DNA from 4 places in the Bradyrhizobium sp. MI1.10 genome. Region 1 is predicted to be linked to each of the others. Evidence: predicted binding sites of a transcription regulator. Region 1 holds the regulator's gene; each other region holds the start of a gene.
The links. The regulator PhoB, encoded in region 1, activates phosphate uptake and scavenging genes when phosphate is short. The targets are predictions, from matches to a motif close to TGTCATNNANCTGTCAT.
Positions count from the first base shown of each region.

Region 2: a site for PhoB is predicted at 5,424-5,440, ahead of AC0L3K_RS25945 (acetoacetate decarboxylase). Genes of this name have one in related genera too.
Region 3: a site for PhoB is predicted at 1,768-1,784, ahead of ugpB (sn-glycerol-3-phosphate ABC transporter substrate-binding protein UgpB). Genes of this name have one in related genera too.
Region 4: a site for PhoB is predicted at 1,634-1,650, ahead of phnC (phosphonate ABC transporter ATP-binding protein). Genes of this name have one in related genera too.

Region 1 covers NZ_JBVVPN010000044.1:14,509-22,170, forward strand. The annotation lists gene pstC (phosphate ABC transporter permease subunit PstC) at 19-1,008, shown strand; gene pstA (phosphate ABC transporter permease PstA) at 1,013-1,858, shown strand; gene pstB (phosphate ABC transporter ATP-binding protein PstB) at 1,855-2,676, shown strand; gene phoU (phosphate signaling complex protein PhoU) at 2,688-3,404, shown strand; gene phoB (phosphate regulon transcriptional regulator PhoB) at 3,428-4,135, shown strand; gene AC0L3K_RS32710 (GcrA family cell cycle regulator) at 4,355-4,867, opposite strand; gene AC0L3K_RS32715 (aspartate aminotransferase family protein) at 5,323-6,525, shown strand; gene argF (ornithine carbamoyltransferase) at 6,525-7,472, shown strand.
Region 2 covers NZ_JBVVPN010000027.1:7,317-14,978, forward strand. The annotation lists gene AC0L3K_RS25925 (ATPase domain-containing protein) at 1-918, shown strand, start outside; gene AC0L3K_RS25930 (response regulator) at 915-2,624, shown strand; gene AC0L3K_RS25935 (hypothetical protein) at 2,929-3,492, shown strand; gene AC0L3K_RS25940 (patatin-like phospholipase family protein) at 4,209-5,384, opposite strand; gene AC0L3K_RS25945 (acetoacetate decarboxylase) at 5,614-6,396, shown strand; gene AC0L3K_RS25950 (transporter) at 6,507-7,523, shown strand; gene AC0L3K_RS25955 (carbohydrate porin) at 7,546-7,662, shown strand, end outside.
Region 3 covers NZ_JBVVPN010000001.1:423,973-431,634, forward strand. The annotation lists gene ugpA (sn-glycerol-3-phosphate ABC transporter permease UgpA) at 1-337, opposite strand, end outside; gene ugpB (sn-glycerol-3-phosphate ABC transporter substrate-binding protein UgpB) at 385-1,701, opposite strand; gene AC0L3K_RS01935 (Smr/MutS family protein) at 1,999-2,589, opposite strand; gene mltA (murein transglycosylase A) at 2,586-4,112, opposite strand; gene AC0L3K_RS01945 (Tim44/TimA family putative adaptor protein) at 4,090-4,785, opposite strand; gene secB (protein-export chaperone SecB) at 5,200-5,682, shown strand; gene dnaQ (DNA polymerase III subunit epsilon) at 5,679-6,395, opposite strand; gene coaE (dephospho-CoA kinase) at 6,424-7,023, opposite strand; gene AC0L3K_RS01965 (Maf family protein) at 7,047-7,655, opposite strand.
Region 4 covers NZ_JBVVPN010000034.1:15,877-23,538, reverse strand. The annotation lists gene AC0L3K_RS29255 (alpha-D-ribose 1-methylphosphonate 5-triphosphate diphosphatase) at 1-932, opposite strand, end outside; gene AC0L3K_RS29250 (LbetaH domain-containing protein) at 929-1,588, opposite strand; gene phnC (phosphonate ABC transporter ATP-binding protein) at 1,772-2,581, shown strand; gene phnD (phosphonate ABC transporter substrate-binding protein) at 2,645-3,580, shown strand; gene phnE (phosphonate ABC transporter, permease protein PhnE) at 3,657-4,541, shown strand; gene phnE (phosphonate ABC transporter, permease protein PhnE) at 4,538-5,386, shown strand; gene phnF (phosphonate metabolism transcriptional regulator PhnF) at 5,496-6,179, opposite strand; partial or broken gene AC0L3K_RS29220 (phosphonate metabolism transcriptional regulator PhnF) at 6,305-6,403, opposite strand; gene phnG (phosphonate C-P lyase system protein PhnG) at 6,574-6,987, shown strand; gene phnH (phosphonate C-P lyase system protein PhnH) at 6,992-7,600, shown strand; gene AC0L3K_RS29205 (carbon-phosphorus lyase complex subunit) at 7,603-7,662, shown strand, end outside.

The DNA of each region.
Region 1 (7,662 bases):
GGGATCGGCGTGGCAGAGATGGCCGTTCAGAGCGATGTAATCGACGACGCCGGACCTTATGATCGCGCCAAGGCCTTGAGCGCGTTCAAGCTCGGCGACGTTACCTTCTACTGGATCACGCGGCTCTCCGCGATCTCGGTGCTTCTGATCCTCGGCGGCATCATCATTTCGCTGATCGTCGGCGCCTTCCCCGCGATGAAGGAATTCGGAGTCTCTTTCCTGTGGACGCAGCGCTGGGCGCCGTCCGCTGATCCGCCGGTGCTCGGCGCGCTCGGGCCGATGTACGGCACGCTCGTCACCTCCTTCATCGCGATGCTGATCGCCATCCCCGTGGGTCTCGGCATTGCGATCTTCCTCACCGAGCTCTGCCCGCAATGGCTGCGCCGCCCGATCGGCATGGCGATCGAGCTGCTCGCCGGCATCCCCTCGATCATCTACGGCATGTGGGGCTTCTTCGTGTTGGGTCCGTTCCTCGCCAACACGTTCCAGCCCTTCATGATCAAGATCTTCGACGGCGTGCCCGTGCTGGGCGCGATCTTCGCAGGTCCCCCGTCCTATCTCAGCCTGTTCAATGCCGCGCTGATCCTCGCCATCATGGTGCTGCCCTTCATCACCTCGATCTCGGTCGACGTGTTCAAGACCGTGCCTCCGGTCCTGAAGGAAGCCGCCTACGGCGTTGGCTGCACCACCTGGGAAGTCGTCCGCAGCGTGGTGATCCCCTACACCCGCGTCGGCGTCATCGGCGGCGTCATGCTGGCGCTCGGCCGGGCGCTCGGCGAGACCATGGCGGTGACCTTCATCATCGGCAACTCGTTCCGGATCTCGTCGTCGATCTTCGCGCCGGGCACCACGATCTCGGCGGCGATCGCATCCGAGTTCGCCGAGAGCGACGGCCTGCACCAGTCCGGCCTGATCCTGCTCGGTCTCCTGCTGTTCGTGCTGACCTTCTTCGTGCTTGCAGCGGCGCGGCTGATGCTGATGCGGCTGGAAAAGAAGGCGGGGAACTAGCGCCATGAATCCGATCTATTCACGCCGCCGCCGCAAGGACATCGTCGTTCGCGGGCTCTGCATCGCCGCAACGGCCTTCGGCGTCACCTGGCTCGCGCTGATCCTGATCACGCTGCTCTACAATGGACTGGCGGGACTCAATGTCCAGCTGTTCACCGAGAACACGCCGCCTCCCGGATCGAACGAGGGCGGCCTGCTCAACGCCATCGTCGGCTCGCTGATCATGACCGTGATCGGCGTCGGCATTGGCGCGCCGCTCGGCATGTTCGCCGGCACCTATCTCGCCGAATACGGCCGCAATGACCGGCTGACCTCGGTGATCCGCTTCATCAACGACATCCTGCTCTCGGCGCCCTCGATCATCATCGGCCTGTTCATCTACGGCGCGGTGGTGGTGCCGATGCGCGGCTTCTCGGCGATCGCAGGCTCGCTCGCGCTCGCGGTCATCGTGATCCCGGTGGTGCTGCGCACGACCGAGGACATGCTGCTGCTGGTGCCGAACGCGCTGCGCGAGGCGGCCTCGGCGCTCGGCCTGCCGCGTTCGCTGGTGATCAAGCGGATCGCTTATCGCGCCGCGCGCTCCGGCCTCATCACCGGCGTGCTGCTCGCAACCGCTCGCGTCGCCGGTGAAACTGCGCCGCTGCTGTTCACCGCGCTGTCGAACCAGTTCTTCAGCCTCGGCCTGAATAAGACGATGGCGAACCTGCCTGTCACCATCAACAACTTCGTGCAGAGCCCCTATGCCTATTGGAAGCAATTGGCCTGGAGCGGGGCGCTGCTCATCACCCTGACCGTTCTTGCCCTTAATATTGGCGCGCGCATCCTTGGCGCCGAGAGGACCGCAAAATGAGTGATCTTTCCGTATCGATGAGCGCGGCCGGTGGGCTGCCCCACGCGCCGGTGCTGCCGGAGGCGCCCCCGAAGGTGACCGTGCGCAACCTGAACTTCTATTACGGCGAGCACCACGCGCTGAAGAACATCAACCTGACGCTGGGCGCCAATCGCGTCACGGCGTTCATCGGTCCGTCGGGCTGCGGCAAGTCGACCCTGCTGCGCATCTTCAACCGGATGTACGACCTCTATCCCGGCCAGCGCGCCACTGGTCAGCTGATGCTCGACCAGACCAACATCCTCGACGGCAAGCTGGACCTCAATTTGCTGCGCGCCCGCGTCGGCATGGTGTTCCAGAAGCCGACGCCGTTCCCGATGACGATCTACGAGAACATCGCGTTCGGCATCCGCCTGTATGAGAAGATCTCGAAGTCCGAAATGGACGGCCGCGTCGAGAAGGCGCTGCGCGGCGGCGCGCTGTGGAACGAGGTCAAGGACAAGCTCAACGCCTCCGGCCTGTCGCTCTCCGGCGGCCAGCAGCAGCGCCTCTGCATCGCCCGCACCGTCGCGGTGCGGCCCGAGGTGATCCTGTTCGACGAACCCTGTTCGGCGCTCGACCCGATCTCGACCGCCAAGGTCGAGGAGCTGATCCAGGAGCTGTCCGAGGATTACACGATCGCGATCGTCACCCACAACATGCAGCAGGCGGCGCGCGTCTCCGACAAGACCGCCTTCATGTATCTCGGCGAGCTGATCGAGTTCGACGACACCAGCAAGATCTTCACGTCGCCGACCGACCGGCGCACGCAGGATTACATCACCGGCCGGTTCGGCTGAGGAGACGCGACATGGCTTCCGAACATACCGCAAAGGCTTTCGACACCGACCTCCAGGAACTCACCCGCCTGGTCGCCGAGATGGGCGGCATCGCCGAGCGCATGATCGTCGAGTCCGTCGACGCGCTGATCCGCCGCGACGTCCCGCTCGGCCAGCGCGTCGTTGCCATCGACACCGAGCTCGACGCGCTGCAGAAGCGCATCGAGGAGCGTGCGGTGCTCACCATCGCCCGCCGCCAGCCGATGGCGGTCGATCTGCGCGAGATCGTCGGCGCCATGCGCGTCGCGACTGATCTCGAGCGCATCGGCGACCTCGCCAAGAACATGGGCAAGCGCGTCGCGGCGCTGGAAACGGACTTCCATCCGCTCAAGCTGTTCCGCGGCCTCGAGCACATGACCGACCTCGTGCAGCAGCAGGTCAAGTCGGTGCTGGACGCCTATGCCGCGCATGATTTGCCGGCGGCGATGGCGGTGTGGAAGGGCGACGAGGAAGTCGACGCCATCTGCACCTCGTTGTTCCGCGAGCTCCTCACCTACATGATGGAGGATCCGCGCAACATCTCGTTCTGTATTCACCTGATGTTCTGCGCCAAGAACATCGAGCGGATCGGCGACCACGCCACCAACATCGCCGAGACCGTGTTCTACATGATCGAGGGCCAGGCGATCACCGACAAGCGGCCGAAGGGCGACATGACGACCTTCGCCAACACGGTACCGAACACCTGAAGACTTAAGGGAGCGACGACCCGATGGGCGCACGCATTATGGTGGTTGAGGACGAGGAAGCCCTGACCGAGCTTCTCCGCTACAACCTCGAAGGCGACGGCTATGACGTCGAGACGGTGATGCGCGGCGACGACGCCGACACCCGCCTCAAGGAGCACATCCCCGATCTGATCGTGCTCGACTGGATGCTGCCGGGCCTGTCGGGCATCGAACTGTGCCGGCGGCTTCGCACCCGTCCCGAGACCAAGCAGCTCCCGATCATCATGCTCACCGCGCGCGGCGAGGAGAGCGAGCGGGTGCGGGGTCTTGCGACCGGCGCCGACGATTACATCGTCAAGCCGTTCTCGGTGCCGGAGCTGCTGGCGCGCGTGAAGGGCCTGCTGCGGCGCGCGAGCCCCGAGCGGCTCGCCACCGTGCTTGCTTTTGGCGACATCGAGCTCGACCGTGACAAGCGCCGCGTGGCGCGCTCAGGCCGGCCGATCGATCTCGGTCCGACCGAATATCGCCTGCTGGAGTTCTTCCTGGAGCACCCGGGCCGGGTGTTCTCGCGCGAGCAACTGCTCGACAGCGTCTGGGGCCGCGACATCTATATCGACGAGCGTACCGTCGACGTGCATATCGGCCGCCTGCGCAAGCTGCTCAATCTCGGCCGCGAGCAAGACCCGATCCGCACCGTCCGCGGCGCCGGCTACGCGCTGGATGATCGGTTTGCGAAGGCGGAGCAGGTGTAGGGTTGCAGGCTTGTTTGTTGGCGAGCTGTCCCTGCATTCTCCGATGTCGTCCCGGACAAGCGAGCGCTGATCCGGGACCCATAACCACAGGGAGTGGTTTGGCGAAGACTCCGAGTTACCCCTTTCGCACGACTACTTCGTGCTCGGAGTATGGGTCCTGGCTTTCGCCAGGACGACACTGAAATTATTGAACTGTCTTTGCGCGACGACTTGCCGTGATTACCGCGGACCCGGCTTCACCGGTGCGCGGCGCCGATCCGACGCCGGCTGGTACGCAACACGCGAGTGCTGGGCGCAATAGGGCAGGCCGGACAGCGCCCGTCCACCGCAGAAGAAGAAGTCCGGGCTCGAGGGATCGCCGACCGGCCAGTGGCAGGTCGCCTCGTTCAATTCGAGCAGCGACAGCCGCTGGCTCATCGGCACCACGTTGTCGTAGGTGACCGGATCCGGCTCAGCCTCGACCTCGAAGGCCTGCGCCAGCGCGGTGTTGCCGCGCGAGATCGGGCGGCTCACCCGCATCATGTGCTGCGCGGGGCGCGCCTTGCGCGGCCGGGGCGCTGCCGATGATGGGCTCTTGGCGCGGCCCGAGAGGCCGAGCCTGTGCACTTTGCCGATCACGGCATTGCGGGTCACATTGCCGAGCTCCGCCGCGATCTGGCTGGCCGAAAGTCCGGCCTCCCAGAGCTTTTTCAGCTGCTCGACGCGATCATCGGACCAGGTCAAAACCGTCATTGCACCCTTTCCCTCGCTGCGCGCCAGCCATCCTGGGGCCTCGCAGCGAATGCCTAAGCCTTCAAAAACCCGTGCCGCCAGAATCCCTTAAGGCTCGCCGGGCGCGTCTTGAACGCCCGAACGTTTACGCCGGTACATAAGGACTTAAAGATCAGAACCACTGCACGAGATGTCGTATCTGACAATCCAAACGCTACAATATGGCGTGACTCCCGCGCAAGAGTCCGCCGACTCGCTTCCACATGTTCCGTGGCTAAATCCCGCAAAATCGGCACCGCAAGACTACGGATTCAGCGTTTCGCGAGGCTTTCCGGGCGGCATTGACACCCGTTTCACCAGGCCTAAGATAGTCGCACGTGCCGCCCTCAAGAGGCGGCACGTTTCGTTTTCCGGGCCGGTCGATGGTGCGTTGCGTAATGCACGCTCACACCGTCCGCAACATTCAAGTGACCGTCATGACTAACAGCGCAGCGCCGCATTTGCTCCCCGTTTTCGCCAGGTCCGACCTCGGTTTCGAGCGTGGCGAAGGCTGCTGGCTGATCGCGACCAATGGCGAGCGCTATCTCGATTTCACCTCCGGGGTGGCGGTGAATGCGCTCGGCCATGCCCATCCGGCGCTGGTCGCGGCGTTGCAGGAACAGGCCACGAAGCTCTGGCACATGTCGAACCTGTTCCAGAGCCCGGACGGCGAAAAGCTTGCCGCGCGCCTGTGCAATGAAAGTTTCGCGGACTTCGTGTTCTTCTGCAATTCCGGCGCCGAAGCGCTGGAATGCGTGATCAAGGTCGTGCGCCGCTATCACGCCGCGAAGGGCCATCCAGACCGCTATCGCATGATCACCTTCGAAGGCGCCTTCCATGGCCGCACGCTGGCGACGCTGGCCGCGACGGGTTCGGCAAAATATCTCGAAGGTTTCGGCCCACCCATGGAGGGCTTCGACCAGGTTGCGCATGGCGATCTCGAGGCAGTGAAAAAGGCGATCGGTCCGCAGACCGCCGGCATCCTGATCGAGCCGATCCAGGGCGAGGGCGGTGTGCGTTCGGCAACGCCCGCCTTCCTGAGGGCGTTGCGCCAGCTCTGCGACGAGCGCGGCCTGTTGCTCGCCTTCGACGAGGTGCAGACCGGCATGGGCCGCACCGGCGATCTATTCGCGTACCGCCGCCTTGGCGTCGAACCCGACGTGATGTCGCTGGCCAAGGCGCTCGGCGGCGGCTTCCCGATCGGCGCCTGCCTTGCGACCGCGGAAGCGGCGTCCGGCATGACGCCGGGCTCGCACGGCTCGACCTTCGGCGGCAATCCGCTCGCGATCGCGGCGGCGAATGCCGTGCTCGACGTCATGCTCAAGCCCGGCTTCTTCGACCACGTGCAGAGGATGTCGCTGCTGCTCAAGCAGAAGCTCGCTTCCGTGATCGACCGTCATGGCGATGTCGTCAGCGAAGTGCGCGGCGAGGGCCTCCTGATCGGCATCAAGGCCGTGGTGCCCTCCGGCGATCTCGTTGCCGCCTTGCGCGACCAAAAACTGCTCACCGTCGGTGCCGGCGACAATGTCGTGCGTTTCCTGCCGCCTTTGATCGTCACCGAAGCCGAGATCGAGGACAGCGTCGGGCGGCTCGAGCGCGCCTGCGCGGCGTTGTCTGGCAACAAGCGGGCGGCAAGCTGATGAGCACGTCGCCCGATAAAACGCCCAAGAAAACACCGAAGCACTTCCTCGATATCAACGAGCTGCCGCTGTCGGAGCTCAAGCGCATGCTGGCCGCGTCCTCCGCGATGAAGGCGAAGCAGAAGGCGCATCAGCCGGTCAGGCCGCTCGAAGGCAAGACGCTGGCGATGATCTTCGAGCGCCCCTCGACGCGGACGCGGGTGTCGTTCGATGTCGCCATGCGCCAGCTCGGCGGCGAGCCCATCATGCTCACAGGCGCCGAGATGCAGCTCGGTCGCGGCGAGACCATCGCCGACACCGCGCGCGTGCTGTCGCGCTATGTCGACGCCATCATGATCCGCATCCTCAATCACGATGCGCTGCTGGAGCTTGCGGCAAACGCCACCGTGCCCGTCATCAACGGCCTGACGCGGCGCTCGCATCCCTGCCAGGTCATGGCCGACCTCATGACCTACGAGGAACATCGCGGCCCGATCGAGGGCAAGACGGTGGCCTGGACCGGCGACGACAATAACGTGCTGGCGTCCTGGGCGCACGCCGCCGAGCGCTTCAAGTTCCAGCTCAATGTCGCGACGCCCCCGGAGCTCGCACCGAAAAAGGCGATGCGCGACTTCATCAAGGCGACCGGCGCGCCGATCATGCTCGGCACGGATGCCGAAGCTGCCGTGCGCGGCGCCGATTGTGTCGTGACCGACACCTGGGTGTCGATGGGCGACAAGGAAGGCGAGCACCGCCACAACGTGCTCAAGCCCTATCAGGTCAATGCCCAGCTGATGTCGCTGGCCAAGCCCGATGCGCTGTTCATGCACTGCCTGCCCGCCCATCGCGGCGAGGAGGTCACCGACGAGGTGATCGACGGTCCGCAATCCGTCGTATTCGACGAGGCCGAAAACCGCCTGCACGCGCAGAAGGGCATTCTGGCCTGGTGCTTCGACGCGGTGAAGTAACGCGGGCCGGTGAAGTAGCTTTGGATCGTCGGGGGGGGGGGGGGGGGGGCGCCCCCCCCGGGGGGGGGGGGGGGGGGGGGGGGGGCGGGGGGGGGCGGGGGGGGGGCCCCCCCCCCCCCCCACACCGAGTTTGCCGTGCTTGCGTACGATCCGTTCTGCATTCCGGATGCAGCCGCCCCCTTCCAATTTC
Region 2 (7,662 bases), on a different contig from region 1:
GTGATGCTCGAACAGCTCGCCATTGATTATGGGGCAGAGCGCCGGCGGCTTCGCGTGATCAAGATGCGCGGCATTCGATTTCGCGGCGGCTTCCACGATTTCACAATCGAGGCGGGAGGGGTGCGGATATTCCCCCGTCTGGTGGCAGCGGAACATCACACCTCGTTTATCGGTGAGTTGACGCCGAGCGGCAATGCGCAACTTGACCAGCTCCTGGGAGGAGGGCTCGAGCGCGGCACCAGTGCACTGCTCTTGGGCGCCGCCGGTGTCGGCAAGTCTTCTCTCGCGCTGACCTATGCGATCGCAGCGGCAGATCGCGGTGAGCATGCGGTGTTCTTTGCCTTCGATGAAGGTCGCGGTACGGTGGAGGCCCGGGCTCGAACGCTAGGCCTGCCCCTTGAAAGCCATCTGCAATCGGGACTCATCCGATTTAAGCAAATCGATCCCGCCGAGATGTCGCCCGGCGAATTCGCCGCCAATGTGCGCAACAGCGTCGAAAAGGATAACGCCCGAATTGTTATCATTGACAGTCTGAACGGCTACCTCAACGCAATGCCGGATGAGCGATTTCTCATCCTCCAGATGCACGAGCTCCTGAGCTACCTCGGACAGAAAGGCGTGCTGACCGTCCTGATCCTCGCTCAGCATGGGCTGGTCGGTCCGATGGAGACGGCTCTCGATATCAGCTATTTGAGCGATGCCGTGCTCATGCTGCGCTATTTCGAAGTCGGCGGAGCGGTGCGGCGTGCCCTCTCGGTCGTGAAGAAGCGCAGCGGCAATCATGAAAATTCCATCCGCGAGTTTCGTCTTGGCAGTGCCGGCATCACGGTAGGTCCTCCGCTGAGCGGGTTCAGCGGCATCTTTTCCGGGAATCCACGTTACTCGGGCACGGAGATGCCGGAAGGGCTGTCGGAATGAGCGCCGACCGCGATCATTGCGTCCTCGTGTTTGCTCCGATCGGCCGCGATGGACCGGCATCGGTCGAGCTTTTCCGTAATTCGAATCTCCTGGCAATCAATTGTCGTGGTCTGCCTGAACTGGTCAGCGAGATGTCGGCGGGCGTGGGCGCGGTCCTTCTCGCCGAGGAGGGCTTGTTCGGGAAGGATACCCAGCCGCTGGCACATTGGATCGAGCGGCAGCCGCCCTGGTCCGACCTGCCCTTTGTCATTCTCACCAGCCACCGCGAGCAGCCGGCGGTGGTTGCCTGGCGCCGCAGCATCGTCGAGACGCTCCGCAACGTGTCGCTGCTCGAGCGCCCGGTTCAGCCGATCACGCTGACGAGCGCAATTCAATCCGCAATGCGGGCCCGCCGGCGGCAATATGAAATTCGAACCTTGCTGCAGGCGCGCGAGCGGACGGCCCAGGAGCTCGAGAAGCTCGTGGTCGAGCGCACCCGTGCCCTCGAGGAGGCCAACAAGCATCTGCGGGCCGAAATGGAAGAGCGCGCCCGCGTCGAGGAGACCCTTCGTCAGGCCCAGAAGATCGAAGCCATCGGACAATTGACCGGCGGAGTAGCTCACGACTTCAATAATCTGCTGATGGTGATCTCCGGCGGATTGGACATGCTCGACCGGCAGACTGATCCTGATCGGCGGCGTCGGCTGTTGGAAGGAATGGTTCAGGCGGCGCAGCGTGGTGCGGGCCTGACCAGGCAGCTTCTGGCTTTTTCACGGCGGCAGAAGCTCCGGCCCGAGGCCGTCGACATCCCGGCGCAGATCGGCGGCATGCGCGAATTGCTCGATCGGAGCCTGAGAGGCGACGTTCACGTCGAGTTCGATTTTCCGGAGGGGCTTTGGCCGGTGGAGGTTGATCCGGGAGAGCTCGAACTGGTCATTCTCAACCTGGCCGTCAACGCCCGCGATGCGATGCCGAACGGTGGCACGATCGTCGTCCGTGGCGAGAACCTGGCCGGCCTGAACGAGAACGAGATCGCGGGCGATTACGTTCGCCTGTCCGTGGTCGACAGGGGCGTTGGAATGAGCCCCGAGATCCTGGCGCGGGTCTTCGAACCGTTCTTCACGACCAAGGACGTCGGTAAAGGCTCAGGCCTGGGGCTTGCTCAGGTCCACGGATTTGCGACGCAGTCACGCGGAATGGTTCGAATAAAATCGATCGTCGACGAGGGCACCAGCATTGAGCTCTATTTGCCGCGATCCAGGAATGTCCCCTCGGGTGAACGGCATCTCATCGACCTGAACAGGGCGCGTCCCAAGAGGGCTAATCATGGCCGGGTTCTTCTCGTCGAAGACGACGACGAGGTCGCCGCGCTGGTCAGCGAGATGCTTGCGCAGCTCGGTTACCAGGTCACGCGCGCGGCCAGTGCCGCGGCGGCTCTCGGTGCCCTAGCGGACGGCCGCTCCGTCGATCTGGTGTTTTCCGATATCATGATGCCGGGCGGCATGAACGGTGTCGAACTCGCGTCCGAGATCAAGAGAAGGCGAAGCGACATCCCGGTCCTGCTGACGAGCGGATACGCCGAAGCCGCGGTTCACGACGCCGAAATGGCCGGCATCCGGATCCTGTCGAAGCCCTACCACATCGACGAGCTCGCCGCAGCGCTCAGCGCTGCAAAGTTGGACTTTGCGACGACCGCAGGATCTGCCTTAGCGAAGACTCGGGGCTGACCATTCGCGCGACAATCAACGGCGGGGCTATGGCTTGCGGGCGCCCCTCCGCAATTGTGCGCTCGGCCATCGTGCCGCGGCGTACAACAATGCGACGCACGAATGCAACGCGGTCGCCTCTCGGTTGCGAAGACACGCATTCGTCCTCTGCGGGTTAAACATTTCCGCCGCTACGCTTGGGCTGTGATGATTGCCAAAATCGGCCCGCAAATGCAGCCACTTTCAGTCGCTATTTGAGACCATTTCAGCCAAACTGTTATTGGTTTCTTTGCAGGGGCAGGGACCTTCAGTTTGGAGCCCTGCAATGTTCAAGTCGGTTCTTTCCGCGTGTCTCGTCGTTGCCTTTAGTTTCGTCGCTTCTGAAGCACGGCCCTATCGCATTCATCAAGCAGCCGAATGCAACGTCACGATGCCCTGCGACTTCTCGTATTCGCAAACGCGCCGTGAGAGGACTTCCAGGTCGTTCCTAACTCCCAGGTCCTCACTCCAATCCTATCGCGCGACGCAACTGACAGCGGCCGACGCAGGCGGCGCCGCGACGGCGAGCCTCTCGGGCGGTCGCATCGTCGGTAGTCGTCCCGCAGGTTGCCCTTCCTCCTTCTGCGGCTGCGGGGCTGCTCTGCGCGTGTTCGGCCGTATCGTGCCGGAATTGAATCTTGCGTCGAACTGGCTGCGCTTCCCGCGGACATCACCCGCACCGGGAATGGTCGCAGCCCGACACGGACATGTGTTCGTCCTCGAGCAACACCTAAGCGGGGATACCTGGCTGGCTTACGACGCCAACTCGGGCGGACACGCGACGCGAATGCATGCGCGTTCATTGCGTGGCTACACGATCGTCAACCCGCGCGGCGGTTCGGTCGCTTGAGACGCCGGGCGACAGGTGCGTCACGAGACCTGGTGCGCCATCGCGCGAAACGCCTTGTCAACCCCGCACTGAAGTAATATTCGTATTTATAGAAGTTCGGATAAGGCGTAGTTTGTGCGCATCCCAGCCTGCTACAAGGGCGTTTCGCGATCGTCACGAGACGTGGGCCGGGAGGCGGTGGCCGCGACTGCGTCGACGCGCTGGGCAGGCTGCAGGGCGGGTTTTCCCGTGAGCAGCTGCACACGCGGTACGACACGGCGCTGACAGCCTCCTCGTTCGGTCTCGATGGCGAGCGCACGCCAGGCATCGAGGACAGGGGCGGGGAGGTGCGCGGACGGCAAAATCGTGTGGTCCTGACGCCCGGGGTCTGTGCGTCAAGTCTTGTGGTGATGCTCTGCCCAACCGGGTCAGCACATCAGCCATCCGCAAGGCGACGGGGGCAATAGTGCATCGCTCCCCGGGGAGAGCGCGTCATAAGCCGTAAAACCATTCGCGCAGGGAAGGCCGGTTGCCGGCGTCACCTGTCGTCCACCCCGTGCGCGTCTTGCTCGCACACGGGACTACGGGTGCCAGCCGGCGCCCGGCCTTCCCTGCGCCCTTTCTTTCGAGAGGGTGCTAAGACTAGAGCAAAGCTCGGGCAAAATGAGCCGCGAGAATGCGAAAGTGTGCCTGCAAGCCGGGAACGGGAATTGGGTGATCGCGACGGGACGATAGAGCTACGCGCTCTCCGTCTCCCGGTGCACGTCGTGCACCACGAGGCCCATGCCTTCGTCGGGCATCTTGATCCAGTCGCGGCGCTTCAGGGTGCGCTTGGTGTCTTCGTAGCCGGAGGTCCAGTGCTCGCGCATCGAGGTGCCCGAGAATTCGTGGTCCTTGGCGTCGCCCTCGTAGGCCTTCTGCTGGTAGATCAGATGCAGGATTGCGATCTCAGGCATGTGGCGCAGGCTCGACTTGAGTTTGCGCTCCTCCTCGGAGAGCTGCTCGTCGGGCAGCTTGGCCAAGGCCTTGTAGAGCAGGACCTTGAGGTTGTGGGTTCGGCGGTAGACGTCGGTGTTGTGGCGGGTGCGCGAGGAATACATGATGTCCTTGTGGCGGGCCATCACGTCCTGGATCGAGCGCGGCAGCACGCCGCGTGCGCTGAACAGGTCGACCTGGAACACCAGCGAATTGAGCGCGTCTTCCTGGTCGAGCAGGTGCTGAAGCGGCGTGTTGGAGACGATGCCGCCGTCCCAGAAATGATCGGTGCCGATCCGCACCATCGGCAGTGCCGGCGGCAGGGCGCCGGAAGCCATGATGTGCTCCGGCTCGATCTCGTCGTGGGAATTGTCGAAATAGATGAAATTGCCGGAGAGCACGTTCACGGCGCCCACCGCGAAGCGAACCTTCTTCTCGTTGATGAGGTCGAAGTCGACGAGCTCGAGCAGGCTCTCTTTCAGCGGCATCGTGTCGTAATAGCTGGTGGCGGTCCGGGCGCCGACCGGGCTCAGCCAGGGATTGACCTGATGCGGGCTGAAGAAGCCCGGTTGGCCCATCGCCGACGTCATCCACGCGCTGGTGAGATTGCGCCACTGGCGGAAGATGTCTCCGTCAGGCGTGTAGTGCCAGATCTTGCGGTTGGTGATGCGCTCCCAGAAGATGCGCAGCGCCTCGAGCCGCTTCTCCGGCTTGTTGCCCGCGATGATGGCGGAGTTGATCGCGCCGATCGAGACGCCACAGACCCAGTCGGGCTCGATGCCGGCCTCGTGCAGCGCCTGGTAGACGCCGGCCTGGTACGCGCCGAGCGCGCCGCCACCTTGCAGCACCAGCGCAACGCGGTCGCAACGCTCGGGCCGCCAGCCTCGTGCGGGAGGCTGATGCGTCTGATGGGGCGGTTGCGAGGTGCGAGCGTCCATGGTGATGCCTCCTGCTTCTTCAAACGATTGCGTTCCGCGGTGACGCCGTGATGACAATTCTGGCGTCGACGCATCGCTTGCATGCGCCATCGCCGCCTTGGGAATGGCTGCGGTCGTGCGGCTGACGGAAATCCTTCACATCGCAGTCAATGACGGCGGCTAGCAATCTGCATCGCCGCCTGACGCTGTCGGGCGGGCATCACATGAGCACCACGAGAGGAGACCGGCGATGCGTAGGGAAGAGTTACTGAGGCTTCCATCCATGCCGGCGGCTGGGCCGAGCTATCCGGCAGGGCCCTATCGCTTCGTCAACCGCGAATTCCTCGTCATCACCTACGAGACCGATCCGGACCTCATCCGCGCCGGCCTGCCTGAGCCGCTGGAGCCGATCGACCAGCCGATCGTGCATTACGAATGGATCAAGATGCCGGATTCCTCCGGCTTCGGCAGCTACACCGAATCCGGTCTCGTCATCCCCGCGCGCTTGCACGGCGAGGAGGTCAACTTCGTTTCGCAGATGTATCTGGACGACGATCCGCCGATCGCCGCCGGCCGCGAGATCTGGGGCTTTCCCAAGAAATACGCCCATCCCAAACTCGAGATCGTCAAGGATACGCTGACGGGCAGGCTGGAATATGCCGGCCAGCTCGTCGCCATGGGCACGATGGGCTACAAGCACGAGAGCATGGCCGGCAATGGCGACCTCACCCGTGCGACCCTGTCGAAGACGCAGATCAATCTGAAGATGATTCCCGGCGTCGATGGCCGCCTCGATATCTGCCAACTGGTCGCGATCAACCTCATCGACATCGTGCCGAAGGGCTCCTGGATGGGGCCCGGCCGGCTGCATCTGGTGCCGCATGTCAATGCGCCCGTCGCCGATTTCCCGGTCCGCCGCTGCCTCGGCGCGCATCATTACATCGCCGACCTGACGCTGCCGTTCGGCCGCGTCGTGCACGACTACATCAGGGAAGCAGAGGCGGCGGCTCCGACCGTGCTGGCGGCCGAGTAGGGCGCTATCATCAAACTGTAACAATGCCGTAATTGAGTACCCGCATGGATCCGGACGGTGCCGTCAGCAATCTTCCGGAGCGGGGCATTCGTTGACGGTTGGGGTTGGTCATGGCTGAGCCGGCGAAGCTTGTCAGCGCGATATCGGATGCCGTGCCTGGCATTCCCGGCCTGGTGTGGGCGTTCCGCCTCCACGGCGACGGCAGTGCCGAGGCGCTACCGGTCGACCAGCCGATCGAGTTCAGCCACGACGGCCGGCTCTGGCTGCATTTCAACCTCACGGACACGCGCGCACGGCCGTGGATCGCCGCGTCGCAACTGCCGCCGTTGGCGCGCGAGCTGTTGCTCTCGAACGACACCTTCCAGCAGCTTCACGTCATCGACCACTGCGTCTACGGCGTGTTCTCCGACCTCGTGCGCGACATCGGCAGCGCGACGGAGGAGACCGCGTTCCTGCGCTTCGCCATGACCGAGCGGCTCCTGATCAGCGGCCGCCATCAGGCGCTGTGCTCGGCGGATGCGACACGCCGGGTGCTCGAAGGCGGCTACCGCGTCGACAATGTCGCCCATCTCCTCGAAAAGATCGTCGATGAGGTCGCCGACACGCTTGATAGGATGGCCGATAAGCTCGGTCAGGAGATCGACGAGATCGAGGAGCGGATTCTGGCCGACGACGCCAAGCCGGAGATGCGCCGCAATCTTGGCCGGCTGCGCCGGACCTGCGTCAGGCTGCATCGCCAGCTCACCGGCCTGCGTACGCTGTTCCATCGCCTCGACCAGAAGAACACCGACCACCTTTCGCCGGACCTGCGTATCCAGGCCGGCAAGCTGGCGCAGCGGCTGGACGGCCTCGACCACGACATCGTGGAGCTGCGCGAACGCAGCCGCCTGCTCGAGGAGGAGCTGCGCTTCAAGAACGAGGAGCAAAGCAACAACCACCTCCACACGCTCTCGATCGTGACCTCGCTGCTGCTTCCGCCGACGCTGATCACCGGCATCTTCGGCATGAACACCAAGGGCCTGCCTCTGACCGAGGTCGAGAGTGGATTTTTCTGGGCGGCTCTCCTGATGGCCTCGTCGGTCGGCGCGGCCTATCTCTTCATGCGGCGTACCGGTATCTTCAAGTAAAGCACGCCAGTCGGTATCAGCCGTGATCGGGACCGCACATCTATTTCCGCTGCGAAATGCGGCCGCGATTGTGCTGGCCTGGACGATCGCGAGCACCAGCGCGCTGGCCGGCGCCAAGGACGAGAACGCGGCGGAGTGG
Region 3 (7,662 bases), on a different contig from region 1:
GCCAGATCAGGAGCGTGCGGTAGAGCATCGAGCCACGCAGCGGCTTGTCCGCCATCACGGCGAGCAGCAGCGCAAAGGACAGCGACGAGACGGCGATCGCGAACGAGAAGAAGAACGTTCGGACGATCGCCTCGAAATAGGCCGCGTCCTTGAACAGCTCGATGTAATTCTCGAACCAGACAAAGGTGGTCGACAGACCGAAGGCGTCCTGGAGCAGGAAGGACTGGATCACCGCCTGCAGGGCCGGCCAATAGAAGAAAATCAGGACGATCGCGAGCTGCGGCGCAACCAGCGCGTACGGTAGCAGCCTTGACTGGAAAATGGCTTGCTTTTGCATGATGTCAGCAGAGCGGCAGGCCGGGTCGCGGCCTGCCGCTCATTGCCTCACTTGACGGCGGTCTTTTCGAACTGCCGCAGCATCGTGTTGCCGCGCTCGACGGCGGAATCCAGCGCCTGCTTGGCGGTCTTCTTGCCGGCCAGCGCCTGCTCGATCTCTTCCGACCAGACGTCACGGAGCTGCACCATGTTGCCGAGGCGCAGACCGCGCGAGTTCTCGGTCGGCTCCTTGTTGGTCAGCTCGAGCAGCGGCGTTTCGAGATAGGGCTGATCCTTGTAGAAGCCCTCTTCCTTCGCCTTGGCATAGGCCGCCTTGGTGATCGGCAGATAGCCCGAGGCCTTGTGGATATAGACCTGGCGATCGGTGTCCGAGAGGAAGGTCAGGAACTTCGCGACGCCCTTGTATTCCTCGGCCGACTTGCCGCCCATCACCCAGAGCGAAGCGCCGCCGATGATCGAGTTCTGCGGCGCGCCCTTGACGTCGGGATAATACGGCATCGGCACGGCGGTGAAGTTGAACTTGGCCTGCGCCTTGACGTTGCCGAAGAACGCCGACGAGGTCAGGTAGATCGGGCATTCGCCGGAGGTGAAGCGACCCTCGCCGGTGTTGGTGCGGCCGGCGTAGTCATAGGTCTTGGTCTTCTGCAGCTCGACCAGGGTTTCGAGATGCTTGACCTGAAGCGGTCCGTTGAACTCGAGCACGGTGTCGAAGCCGTCGAGGCCGTTGGCCTTGCTGGCGAGCGGCACGTTGTGCCAGGCCGAGAGCTGCTCGAGATTGACCCAGGTGACCCAGGAGCCCGAGAAGCCGCAGGTGTCATGACCGGCAGCCTTCAGCTTCTTGGCGGCCTCGAACGTTTCGGGCCAGGTCTTCGGAATCTCGACGTTCGCCTTCTTCAGCTCGTCGAGGTTCACCCACATCACAGTCGAGGACGAGTTGAAGGGGAATGAGAGCATCTCGCCCTTCGACGTCGAATAATAGCCGGTGATGGCGGGCAGGTAGATCTTGGGATCGAACTTTTCGCCGGCGTCCGCCATAAGCTTGTAGACGGGCTTCACGGCGCCGGTCGCAGCCATCATGGTCGCGGTGCCGACTTCGAACACCTGCATGATGTGCGGCGCGTTGCCGGCGCGGAACGCCGCGATGCCGGCGTTCATCGTATCGGGGTAGTTGCCCTTGTAGGTCGGGATCACCTTGTAGTCGCTCTGCGACGCGTTGAAGTCGGTGGCGAGCTTGACGATGACGTCATTGTTGGCGCCGGTCATCGCGTGCCACCACTGGATTTCGGTCGCGGCCAAGGCCGGCGAGGCCGATAGTCCAACCGTGAGCGCAATAGCGGCAGCCGCTCCAAAGTGTCTAAGAGCCATCAAGTAAACCTCCCTTGGCCGTTCTCTTGGGCCGTCAAAAATGATCGCTTGCGCTAGCAGCGCCATATGACGTTCACATGACTGTGTAAGCGGCCGAAACGAAAGCGGCAAGCGCGGCAAAAGGGAAGCCGTCAAATAGGCGAATGCCGCGAGCGGCGTCCTCCGTTCGCGGTGCAGCATTCGGGAGTGATGGGTTGGTCGCTACGTCTTCAGCAGAATAGTGGAGCAGACGATCGTCCCGCGGGCTCCGAAACCTCACCCGCAAGGCACGCGGGAGAGGTTGCAGCGAGCCCGCGGTTAGAATCTCGCCCGCCTGATCCGCACGTAAAGCGCGCCCTCGCCGCCATGGCCGATACCGGCTTCCTCAAAGCCGACCACAAAAGCCCGGAATTCCGGCAGGCTCAGCCATTCCGGCACCTGGCGGCGCAGCACGCCGCTTTCGCCGCCGCTTCGGCCCTTGCCGGTGATGACGAGCACGAAGGTCAGGCCGTCATGATGAGCGCGGTGCAGAAATCCGGTCAGTGCGCGATGCGCGCGCATCTGGGTCATGCCGTGCAGATCGAGCCGCGCCTCGATCTCGCTGCGCCCGCGCGACAACTTTGTGCGCTCGCGCTTGCCGAGCGGCGCCAGCGGCGGCACCGCCGGCTTCGCTGCACGCAGTGCCGGGGCAGCGGCAATCGGACGTGGTGATGGCGCAGGCCGCGTGGGGGGCGCTGCGGGGGAAGGCTCGGTGCGCGGCGCAGCTTGCGCCTTCACCGCACGAGGCTTCCTCAGCGGCTTGACCTGCTTTGCGACCGTATCCCACAGCGCGCGCTCTTCTTCGCTCAGCGCGCGACGGCGCGGCGAGGGACGAGGCTCCAGCACGGGCGGACGGGACGATCGCTTCATTGCTGCCGATGGGAACGATTTTTCACCGGCCGCCGCGGCTCCTGAACCGGCTCGATCACGGGACGCGGCACCGGCAGCGGGACTGGACCGGCGACAGCGACCGTCTCGCTCCTGCTTTGCGCCTCGGCTGCCGCCGGCTTGTCCTTCGCGGGCTCTGTTTGCGGAAACAGCTTCGCGATCTTCTCCGACGGCCGCGGGTCCGGCACCGGCAGCCGCGCGGCACGCGCCGTCGGATCGAGACCCTTCGGCACCAGCATCACGAAATGCATAGCATGGCGCAGACGCCCGGAGACGCGGCCGGCCTCCTGGCCCGCGCCGAAATAGAGATCGGCGCGCGCCGGACCGATGATGGCCGAGCCGGTGTCCTGCGCGATCATCAACCGATGGAACGGCGTCTTCGCGCGTTCGGAATCGATCGGCAACTCGCCTTCGATGAAAAACGGCGTGCCGTAGACGTGGAGCGATTTGTCGACTGCGATCGAGCGGCCGGCCGTCAGCGGAATGCCCTGCGCGCCGACGGCCTCCTCCTTGTCGGACAGATTGACCTCGCGGAAGAAGATGTAGGAGCGGTTCTGGCGCCGCAGCTCCTTGGCACCGTCTGGTGTCTGCGCCATCCACTCCCTGATCTTCTGCATCGACATCTCTTCCTTCGGAATGATGCCGCGCTCGATCAGGATGCGACCGACCGCTGTATAGGGATAGCCGTTATAGGCATCGTAGTTGAGCCGGACCGTGCCGCCATCGTCGAACTTGATCCGCGCCGAGCCCTGGATTTGGGCGAACAGCAGATCGGTCGGGTCCTTCAGCCAGGCAATCTCGAGTCCGCGGCCGGCGATCTTGCCGTCCTCGATCTCGGCGCGGTCGTAATAGGGGACCAGCTTGCGGCGGCCGATCTTGCGATAGACCGGGCCCTTGTTGGGCAGGCTGACCGAATCCTGCTTGTAGCCGCGCACGAAAAGATTCGAGGGACGGCGATAGACCGGGACGTTGTAGACGTCGGTCTGCGTGCGCGATCCCTCCAGCACCGGCTCGTAATAGCCGGTGACGAAACCGTCGGGCTCGCCGAGGCGCGAGATCCGCAGCGGCGCAAAATTCTCCTCGAAGAAGGTTTTGGCCCTGGCGTCGTCGGTAAGCTCGAGCGATTTGGCGACCCGGCAGGGTTCGGCCAGAGAGGCGCCCAAAGCCTTCGGTTCGGGAGCGCCGGTCTGGGCGCTGATCGGACGGCAGCTCGCGCGAAAGGTCCGGTAGGCGGCGAGATGATTGTCGTCGCCCCAGCCCTTCACGTCGGCCCAGGCCAGCGGCAGATATTGCGCGCCGGGAATCTCGAACGGCAGGGGAAGCTGCGGATACGGCAAGGCGCGCGGCGGCGCGGCAGGCAATTCCGGGAGATGATGGTGATGGCTGCGATAGTGGCGCCGCGCCGCCTCGGCGCCGAGTGAAAACGACGACAGCGCGACGGCACCTGCGCAAAGCGCCGTCGCGCTGGTCTTCAGGAAAGCCTTAATTCGCGCTTCCGGTGCCAACCAGCTTCCAGTTCGGATCGCGAGAGGTGATGTCGCGGGCGAAAGTCCAGATGTCGGTGATGTCGGCGACCGTGTCGGCGCTGCCATCGACGATGTTGCCGGCCTTGTCACGCGTGGCCGAGATCATCTGCGAGACGAAGCGGATCGTGAGCTGGGCGGTGCGGTCGCGCAGCTCGGCGCCGACCAGCTCGGCCTTGTCGATCGAGACAAAGCGCGTCTCGGTCTTCTGCTCGTTCTTCTCACGCTCCTTGATCGCGGCATCGAAGCTTTCATAGACCTCCGACGACAGCAGGTCGCGCAGCGCGCGGCGGTCGCCATTGGCAAAGGCCAGCACGATCATCTCATAGGCGCCGCGGGCGCCGGAGATGAAATGGCGCGGATCGAAGGTGGAATCCTTTTCGACGATGGAATCGAGACCCTGGGCGAGCACGGTGCCCGGCTCGGTCAGGCCCTTCCAGCGGTCGGAGGGCGGGGCCGGCTCGGCCGTCGGCGCCAACGGAGCCTGGTCGATGACCTTGCCCGGCATGGTGACGACGTTCTTGTCCTGGGCACCCTGGAGCGCGTTACGGTCGAACGGCGGCCGCTCGTTGCCGGTGCGCTGCCCCAGCACGCTGCGCAGCCTCAGAAAGATGAAGACCGCCAGCGCCAGGAAGATGATGGTGTAGATGTCCACGTCGTATTCGCTTTCTGGTCGTCTGTAGAAGGGGCCGTTCGAAGGCGTCGTGCCGGGAAAATCGATCCGGCCAGTAGACCGTTCCATACCGGAACGGCAAGTCCACATCACCATTTCGGGTCCGCGCGTCAGGTCCGTGGGATGTAGGCACGAAATCTTGCCCGGCCAATGGCGCCTTTTGGCACAGCACCGAGTGTAGCGCGTTTTATGCTTAAGGGGAAACCCGATCCTGGCCGGAAATCGCGCATCTTCAATCGTTTAAGGCGCAGTTGCGCTGGATCGGCGGGATGAACGCCGCAGTTGTGGCCGTGGCCGGAATTCCCCATCCGGGACCGTTCGTCCTTGTGGAACGAGGTAGCCCTATGTTAGCCAACCGCCGCGAAATTCAGCCCAATCGGGTAAGGAGACACTCTTATGACCAACGGTAACGGCACCCCTCCCGAGGCGGCCCAGGCTCCCCAGCTCAACGTCCTGGCGCAATATACCAAGGACCTCTCGTTCGAAAATCCGAATGCGCCCAGCTCGCTCCAGCAGCAGAGCCAACCGCCCCAGATCAACATCCAGATCAATGTGAGCGCCAACAACCTCAGCGAACAGGAGTTCGAGGTGACCCTGTCGGTCGAGGGCAAGGCCGAGACCGCCGGCAAGATCATGTTCTCGTTCGAGCTCGCTTATGCCGGCGTGTTCCGCATCTCCAACGTGCCGAAGGACAATTTGCATCCGCTGGTCATGATCGAATGCCCGCGCCTGCTGTTCCCGTTCGCCCGTGAGATCATCGCCACGGCCGTGCGCGACGGCGGGTTCCCGCCTTTGATGCTGGACCCGGTCGACTTCGTCGGCCTCTATCGTCAGAACATGGAGCGGCAAATGGCCGCTCAGCCGAGCGGTCAGGCCTAACCAGCCGAAGCGACAGCTGGAGCGGGCAAGAACTCGTTCCAGATCGCCTTGTCGCCGAGCGTTGCGATGAAGGCCCGGTGGGCCTCGCGCTCGGCGTCTGAAATCCGCGGCGCGAGCGGCGCTGGCCGCTGCCGCCGTGGCGCATCAGCAGCCCCGTTGGCGCGAGTCTCCTCGGATTCCGAGGCCAGCAGCAGCTGCGATTGCCGCGCCCCGACCAGATCCACATAGACTTCCGCAAGCAACTCGGCGTCGAGCAACGCGCCGTGCTTGGTGCGGCGTGAATTGTCGATCGCATAGCGCGAGCAGAGATCGTCGAGCCGGTTCGACACGCCGGGATGCTTACGCCGTGCCAGCAGCAGCGTATCGACCAACCGCTCACGCGGGATCGCCGGGCGCTTGATCCGGTCGAGCTCGGCATTGATGAAGCTGATGTCGAACGAGGCATTGTGGATCACCAGCGGCGCATCGCCGATGAACTCCAGAAAATCGTCGACGACCTCGTGAAACAGCTGCTTTGTCGCCAGGAACTCGGCCGACAGCCCGTGCACCGCGAAGGCTTCTGCCGGCATGTCCCTTTCGGGATTGATGTAGACGTGGAAACTCTGCCCCGTCGGCATGCGATTGAGCATCTCGACGCAGCCGATTTCGACCAGGCGGTCTCCCCGCAGCGGGTCGAGGCCGGTGGTTTCTGTGTCGAGAACGATTTCGCGCATGATCTGAGAAGCCGTGTCAGGCGGCGAATCAGGCGCGCCGCTGCGGCATCTTAACGACCTCCGCCAGGATGTGCGCGATTTGGGCGCGCACCGGATCGAGTCCGTGGGACGTATCCACCACGAAATCGGCACGCCTGCGCTTTTCCGCGTCGGGTGTCTGCTTGGCGATGATGGCGTCGAGCTTGGCCTCGTCCATCGTGCCGCGCGCCAGCACCCGCTCGCGCTGCAGTTCCGGAGACGTCGTCACCACGACTACGGCATCGACCCGCGTCTCGCCCCCAGTCTCGAACAGCAGTGGAATGTCCAGCACCACGACGGGCGCCTTGGCGGCTTCGGCGTCGGCGAAGAATTTTTTGCGGGAAGCGCCCAGCATCGGATGGACGATCTGCTCCAGCTGCTTGATGGCCGCAGCATCGTGCACCACACGCGCCGACAGTTTCGACCGATCGACCTTGCCGTTCGCGGTGGTGCCGGGGAAGGCGGCCTCGATCGCGGGCGCAGCCTCGCCCTCATAGAGCTGATGGACGGCGGCATCGGCATCGTAGACAGGGACGCCAGCCTCCGCGAATAATTTCGCGGTGGTGGATTTTCCCATCCCGATCGAGCCGGTCAGTCCCAAGATTCGCATCAGCGCCCAGCCATCTTTGCCAATCACACCGCAACTAGCCGCTCGTGCCGCAGGAACGCAAGCAGCGGCAGCAGCGGCAAGCCGAGAATGGTGAAGTGGTCGCCCTCGATACGCTCGAACAAATGGATCCCCAGGCTTTCGAGCTGATAGCCGCCGACGCTGGTGGTGACGGCATCGCCGGCGATGTCGAGATAGGTCGAAAGTTCGGCCTCGGTCATCTGCCGCATGGTGAGGCGGGCGACCGAGACGTCCTCGAAGATGATCTCACCATTACGTGCTATCGCCACGGCAGAATTCAGCTCATGGCTGTGTCCGGAGAGATCGCGCAGTTGCGCCAGCGCCTGGGCGCGGCCCGCAGGCTTGTTGAAGATGCGATCGCCAAGCGCCAGCGTTTGATCCGCACCGATGACGGTGCTTCCAGCGTGATGAGCCGAGACCGCCTCGGCCTTTTCGCGCGCCAGCAGCAAGGCAATCTCGCGCGGACCAGACAGCCCGGAGGCGGCCTGGATCGCGCGCTCGTCGATATCAGCCGTGATCACCTTGAACTCGAGCCCGGCATTGGCCAGCAGCATCTTTCGCGCGCTGCTCTGCGAGGCCAGGATCAATGAGGATTTGCCGAGCCACAGACCCATCACGAAA
Region 4 (7,662 bases), on a different contig from region 1:
AACGCAGCGAGCAGCTGCGCGGGATAGTAGTAGTCCGAGGCCAGCACCGAGCAGAGCCCTTTGGCGATCATGTCGGATGCCTTGGTCCAGCCGGTGTGGCTGCCGCCGCGCACGACGTTCGGCGCGCCGTAGACGATGGCATCACCGTGGCTTGCTGCCGCCCGCGCCGTCTCCTCGTTGATCGGAAACTCCGCGATCGCCACGCCCATCGCGCGAAAGCTCTGGCGCATCGCCGGCGTCGCATCGTCATGCGAGAGCATCCGCACGTCGGCGGCGCGGGCGGTTGCAGCAAGCCGCGACACGGAAGCCGGGACTTCGCTGGCGCGCGAAAGCACACGCCCGACCAGCCGGTCGAAATCTTCGCCCGAGAGGCCGGTGCGCTCCACCATGCGGTTGCGCTTGCGGGGCTTGGCCATGTCCCCAACCGTGCCGTCCATGTGGTCGTTGAAGGCGAACAGATCGACGCGGCCCTCACTGAGCCACTGACTGATCTCGGTTTCGGCGTCGAGATTGTAGGTCTCGTGGCGCAGGTGAAAGCGGGTGTCGGCGGCAAACTGCGGGCGCTGCCGTTCGATCGCCTCCATCAGGCCGCGCGCATTGTCGGCGCTGCGCAGGCCCGGCTCCCACGAACAGGTCGTGGCGTGAAACACCGTGGTGATGCCGTTGCTGATCGCCTGGCGATCGCTGTCGGCGAGCGCCACATCGATCGGGAAGTCGACCCCGGCACGCGGCATCATCTGTCGCTCGAAGGCATCGCCGTGCAGATCGACGATGCCAGGCAGCACCAGCAGGTCGCGCGCGTCGATCGCCAGCCGTGCCCGGCTGCGAGAGCCATCGACCTGCGCGATGTCCGTTCCGGATACGAGAAGCGACGTTTCGACGAATTCGGAGCCGATCAGGGCCCGCCCGCCCTCGAGGAATATGTCTGTCACGCGACCGCGCTTCGTTTGCTGGCAGAGGAAGGTGCCCCTGCTTCGTATGTCGTGAGGAAATCCTCAATCCCGAGCTTGCGGAAATCGGGCAGGGCTTCACGCAACTTGTCGTGATCCCAGTCCCACCAGGCGAGCCTCGCAAGCCGCCCCGCAACCTCTTCCGAGAACCGCCGGCGCACGATGCGCGCCGGATTGCCGGCGACGATGGTGTAGGTCGGCACGTCCTTGGTGACGATGGCGCCGGCCGCGATCACCGCGCCGGTGCCGATGTTGCGACCCGGCAGCACGATCGCGCCGTGACCGATCCAGACATCGTGGCCGATATGGACGTGGTGCTGGCGCCGCCAGTCGAAGAATTCCGTGTCGTCGCTCTCGCCTTCGAAATAGGCGCTCGACCGATAGGTGAAATGCGCCTGCGTGGCCCGGTGCATCGGGTGATTGCCCGGATTGATCCGTGTCATCGCCGCGATCGAGCAGAATTTTCCGATGGTGGTGTAGGTGATCTGGGCGTCATTCACGACATAGGAGTAATCGCCCATCGTCACTTCGTGCAGCATCGTGCGCGCGCCGACCTCGGTGTAGGCCCCAAGCCTGGTGTCGTGCAGCTTCGCCGAGGGATCGATGGTCGGCTGGACCGAAAGAGCTTTGGCGGCCATGTTGCATCCGAACGAGAGGGCGGGCGTTTCTCTTCGAGCGGCTTGATGACAATGTCATGACGACGCGGTGACAAGGGATGAACAGGGGATGAGGTGTGTAGGATCGCCGCACCGCAACGTCCGTGTCACACAAGTGTCAAGCGCCGGCGTTAGCGGTGGGTCCCAGCTACTCTGGAGCCCTGCATGCTGGTGGTTGAAGGTCTGACGTGTCGCTTCGGCGTGAAAGCCGCGGTGGACGACGCTTCGTTTCAAGTCTCTCCCGGCGGTTTCGTCGGCGTGATCGGACGGTCCGGCGCCGGCAAGTCGACCCTGCTGCGGACCATCAACCGTCTCGCGACGCCTTCGCAGGGTCGCATCCTGTTCGACGGCCTCGACGTCACCGCGTTGCGCGGCAAGGAGCTGCGGCAGTGGCGAGCGCGCTCGGCGATGATCTTTCAGCAGTTCAACCTGGTCGGCCGGCTCGATGTTCTCACCAACGTCCTGATGGGACGGCTCGCGACGATGCCAGCCTGGCGCTCGCTGTCGCAGACCTGGCCCGAGCAGGACAAGGCGCTGGCGATGTCCGCGCTCGAACAGTTCGATATCGCCCCGCTCGCAGCCCAGCGCGCCGATCAGCTCTCCGGCGGCCAGCAGCAGCGCGTGGCGATCGCCCGCGCGCTGGTGCAGCAGCCCGACATCATTCTCGCCGACGAGCCTATCGCCTCGCTCGACCCGCGCAACACCAAGATCGTGATGGATGCGCTGCTGCGCATCAACAAGCATTTCGGCATCACCGTGCTCTGCAACCTGCATTCGCTCGATCTGGCGCGCAGCTATTGCGACCGGCTGATCGGCATGGCGCAGGGTCGCGTGGTGTTCGACGGCGCGCCGGCCGAGTTGACCGAGCACGTTGCGCGCGAGCTCTACGATCTCGAAGCCGCCGATGTCATGGGCGGCACGCCTGCACCGGTGCGACAAGGCATTCCGGCGCTTGGAACGGCGGCCGCCGCCTGAGCTGCGCCGCTTCAGGACTCACCAGTTTTGCGTCAACCGACCTCAACCAATGAAGAGGCTATCATGATTACTCGCAGATTGATTCTTGCCGGCGCCGCCGCGCTCGCGTTCACGGCTTCCGCGTCCGCCGAAGACTGGAAGGCCAAATATCCCGAGCTGACCTTCGCGGTCATTCCGGCGGAAAACGCCTCGGGCGTCACCGAGCGCTGGGCGCCGTTCATGAGCTATCTCTCCAAGGAACTGGGCGTGAAAGTCACGCTGCGCATCGCCAACGACTACGCTGCCGTGATCGAAGGCCAGCGCGCCGGCAACATCCACATCGCGAGCTACGGCTCTGCCTCGTTCGCCCGCGCCCGCCTGACCGGCGTCAAGACCGACGCCTTCGCCAACGACATCAATTCCGACGGCTCGACCGGCTACTACTCGGTGTTCTTCGTCAAGACGAGCAGCCCCTACAAGAGCATCGACCAGCTCAAAGGCAAGAACCTCGGCCTGGTCGACCCGAACTCGACCTCCGGCAACAACGTGCCGCGCTTCGAGCTCGACAAGATGGGCATCGCGGATGCCGACACCTATTTCAGCAAGGTCGTCTTCACCGGCAGCCATGAGAACGCGATCCTGGCGCTGGCGCAGGGCACTGTCGACGTTGCCGCCAACCAGTGGACCAGCGATGACGATTCGACGCTGGCGCAGATGCTGACCAAGGGCATGCTGAAGAATGCCGACGGCTCGGCGATGAAGAAGGACGATTTCCGCATCATCCACAAATCGGCGCCGATCATCAACGGTCCCTATGCCTACAATTCCGACCTGCCGGAAGAGGCCAAGGCCGCCATCGCCAAGGCGTTCTTCGACGCGCCGGCCAAGGACAAGGCGGCCTTCGATCGCCTCCAGGACGGCCAGAAGAAGGGTTTTCATCCCGCGACCACCAAGGATTGGGATGGCACGATCGAGCTGATCAAGTTCGTCGATGCGCTGCGTAAGAAGAAGGCGTCCTGAATTTCGGGACGATGCCACTGGAGCCGGGTCGATGGACCCGGCTCTTTCTCTTTGATCGACCACCTTTCCTGATCAGATGACCGTCGCGGTTTCGATCCTTCCCGAGCAGCAGCTCGCCGTGCTCAACGCCGCCTATCGCCAGGCGGTCGCGCGCAGGCGGCTCCGACTCCTGTTTGGAGCCGTGATCTTCGCCGCTGCACTGTGTCTGGCCGCGTTCGGCGCCGAAGTGAATCTGCGCACGCTGTTCACCCATTACGGCAACTTCATCAGCTATTTCGACAGCATCCTTACACTCGACAACGGACAGCGGGTCTGGACCGATGTCGGCGAGTGGCTGTGGGGCTGGCGCAAATGGCTGAAGATGCTGGGCGAGACCGTGCTGATCTCCTATGTCGGCACGTTGATCGGCGCGACTTTTGCATTCTGCCTGAACTTCCTCGCGGCTGAAAACACCTCGCCCGCGCCCTGGCTGCGCTTCGTGGTGCGGCGCCTGCTCGAATTCGCCCGTACGGTACCCGGCATCGTGTTTGCGCTGATCTTCGTGATCGCCTTCGGGCTCGGGCCGATGGCGGGCGTGCTGGCGATCGCAATCCACTCCACCGGCGCGCTCGGCAAGCTGTTCTCGGAGATCGTCGAGAACGCCGACATGAAGCCGGTCGAAGGCGTTCGCTCGACCGGCGCAAGCTGGCTCTCCTGTATGCGCTTCGCCATCCTGCCGCAGGTCACGGCAGGCTATGCCAGCTACGCGCTGCTGCGTTTCGAGATCAACGTCCGCGAGGCCTCCGTGATGGGCTTTGTCGGTGCCGGTGGCATCGGCCAGGAGCTCGTCGTCGCCATCCGCAAGTTCTACTACTCCGACGTCAGCGCGATCCTGCTCACCATCATCGTCACGGTCTTCATCATCGACATCAGCACCGGCTGGCTGCGCGGCCGCCTGTTCGGCAAGGAGGGGCGGACGTGACGGGACCGCAGGAGACCGATACCGCGGCGCTTCGCGCGCGCTATCCTGACGTGTTCGACCGGCCGGCCTCGGCGCGGCTCGCCATGCCGGCGATGATCGTCGCGGCGCTCGCGATCCTGATTTACGGCCTCGTCGATCTCGACTTCTCGCCGTCGCGGTTCGTCGCGGGCCTCAACCAGCTCGGCTGGATCAGCCTGATGATGATCCCGCCGGATCCCGGCTCGTCGCTGCCGGTCTATCTGAAGGCGCTGGGCGAGACGCTGTCGATCGCGCTGCTCGGCACGACGCTCGCCGCGCTGTTCGCACTGCCGGTCAGTCTTCTTGCCGCCCGTAATGTCGTGCCGTCGAGCATTTTGCGCTTCCCGATTCGACGTTTCCTGGATTCGATCCGCGGCGTCGACACGCTGATCTGGGCGCTGGTATGGATCAACGTAGTCGGGCTCGGCCCGTTTGCCGGCGTGCTCGCCATTGCCGTGTCGGATTTCGGCGCGTTTGGAAAACTGTTCTCGGAGGCGATCGAGGGCGCCGACCAGAAGCAGGTCGAGGGCATCCGCGCCTCCGGCGGCAGTGCGCTGCACGAGATCCGCTTCGGTCTGCTGCCGCAGGTTTTGCCCGTGATCGCCGGCCAAGTGCTCTATTTCATCGAGTCGAACACGCGTTCGGCTACCATCATCGGAATCGTCGGTGCCGGCGGCATCGGCCTCCAGCTCGCCGAGCAGATCCGCGTGCTGGAATGGCAGAAAGTGTCGTTCCTGATCCTGATGATCCTGGTCGCGGTCGCCGCGATCGATTTCGTTTCGGGCAAATTGCGGTTTGCGATTATTGGGCGAAGGGCGGTGGCCTGATCACCGATTTCGTAGGGTGGGCAAAGCGAAGCGTGCGCACCACTTCAATCGCGACGTTGGATAGATGGTGGGCACGGCGCAAGCGCGCCTTTGCCCACCCTACGATTCTTCACCCGTTCTCCACCAGAAATTCCACCCGCTCCGCGGCAAAGCGCGAATGCTTGGTCACCAGCGGCTTGCCGTCGAGATCGTGGTCGGTGGCATCGACCACCAGGATCGGTCGTCCCAGCGCCAGATCGAGCCGCGCGGCGTCGGTGGCGTCGACAATGCCGGCGGTGATCCGGGTCGCGCCGCGGCGATAGTCGCGGACGCCGTAATGCTCGAGCAATTTCGTCATCGAGCGGGTGGCAGCAAAGACGTCGCCCGCACCCGGGAACAGCTGCGCCGACAGCCACGTCGTGGAGACGCAGATCGGCGTGCGGTCGGCGAGGCGCATCGCCTCGATCCGCACCAACGGTGCGCCGGCCTTCAATCCAAGTTCCCGCGCGAGTTCGCGGGTCGCGACATCATCGGACGCCTCGATCAGCCGGCCATGCGGTTCGCGGCCGTCGGCGCCGACGATCTCGGAGAAGCGGGTCCGCGAGCGCAGTGGATAAGCGAGCTTCTGCGCCTCGACATAGGTTCCGCTGCCGCGTTCGGCCCGCACGATGCCGCGCTCGGCAAGCGCGGCCAGCGCGCGTCGCACGGTGTGGCGGTTCACGCGATAGGTTTCGGCGATCTCCACCTCGCCCGGCAGCTTGTCGCGGGCCCCCAAACCGCCCGCGGCGCAGCCCCCCCCGCAGGCCGCGGGCACCCCGCGCCCCCACCCCCCCCCCGCGGCGGGGGGGGGGGGCGCCCCCCCCCCCCCCGGGGGGGGGGGGGGGGGGGGCGCGCCCCGCTAGTGGGTGGGCCGCCCCCCCCCGCCCCCGGCGGGGGGCCGCCGGCCCCACCGCGCCCCTCGGCGATGCCGCGCTCGATGCCGTCGGCAACGAGGCGCCACAACGCCACGCCGGAGGAGGCTGTGTCCTGCATGCTCATGTGGCTCGGAAGCTACTCCAGAAATCACGCCTTTGTCACGAAACAGTCATGGCGCTCCCGTATGAAGTTGTCTAGTATCATAGACAACTTGGATTCGGCAAGTTCTGCAGAAAGTTTCGGTGGATCTGGTGACCCAGCACAACAATCAGCAAGCCCAGCGCAAGGCCGCAATGGCCGTGCTGGCGCACGCGGAGGCGGGCGAGATCGCCGCTCGCCTCCGCGCTCTCGCTTTGCCGGCGCATCAGGATCTGCGCGCGCCGGAAAACGGCCTCGTCATGCTGCGCGGCCGGGTCGGCGGCGACGGTGCGCCATTCAATCTCGGCGAAGCGACGGTGTCGCGGGCTGCGGTGCGGCTTGCGAGCGGCGAGGTCGGTTTCGGTTACACGCTCGGTCGCGACGGTGAGAAGGCGCGGCTGATTGCGCTGTGCGATGCGCTGGTGCAGTCCAGCGATTTCAGTGGCGCGGTGGAGCGGGACATCATCGCGCCGTTGCGTGAGCAGCTTATGGTCAGGCGCAAGCAAGCGGCGGCCGAGACCGCTGCGACGAAGGTTGATTTCTACACCATGGTGCGCGGTGAGGGGTGAGATCATGACCACGATTGCGGAACTGCCGCCGGGGTTCGCCGATAAGGTGCTGTCGGCGCAATCGACCTTTCGCTCGGTCATGGACGCGATGGCGCGGCCGGGGTCGGTCCAGCGCATCGTGCCGACATCAGGCGCGCCTCATGTGATGATGCGCGGCACGGCCGCGATCGCGCTGACGCTGTTCGATCACGACACGCCGCTCTGGCTCGATGCGCGCATGTCGGAAAGCACCGACGTGACAAAATGGCTGAAGTTCCACACGGGCGCGCCGGTGGTGCAGGATTCCTCGATCGTCAGCTTCGCGCTGATCAGCGAAGGCGGGGCGCTGCCTTCGCTCGAGCGCTTCGCGCTCGGCACCAGCGAATATCCGGACCGGTCGACCACGCTGATCCTTCAGGTCGAGAGCCTGCATTCGGGGCGCAGCTTCGAGCTGCGCGGTCCCGGAATCGACGGCGTCGCGACGCTCAAGGCCTCGATCAAGCCGTTCGACCTGTTCGAGCGACTTCGTATTAACGAAGCGCTGTTTCCGCGCGGCATCGATGTGGTCCTGGTCGCGGATGATGCCGTGGTTGCGGTCCCGCGCACCACGCGCGTCGTGAGCAAGGGAAGCTAAGCATGTATGTCGCAGTCAAAGGCGGCGAACGCGCCATCGAGAACGCCCATCGCCTGCTCGCC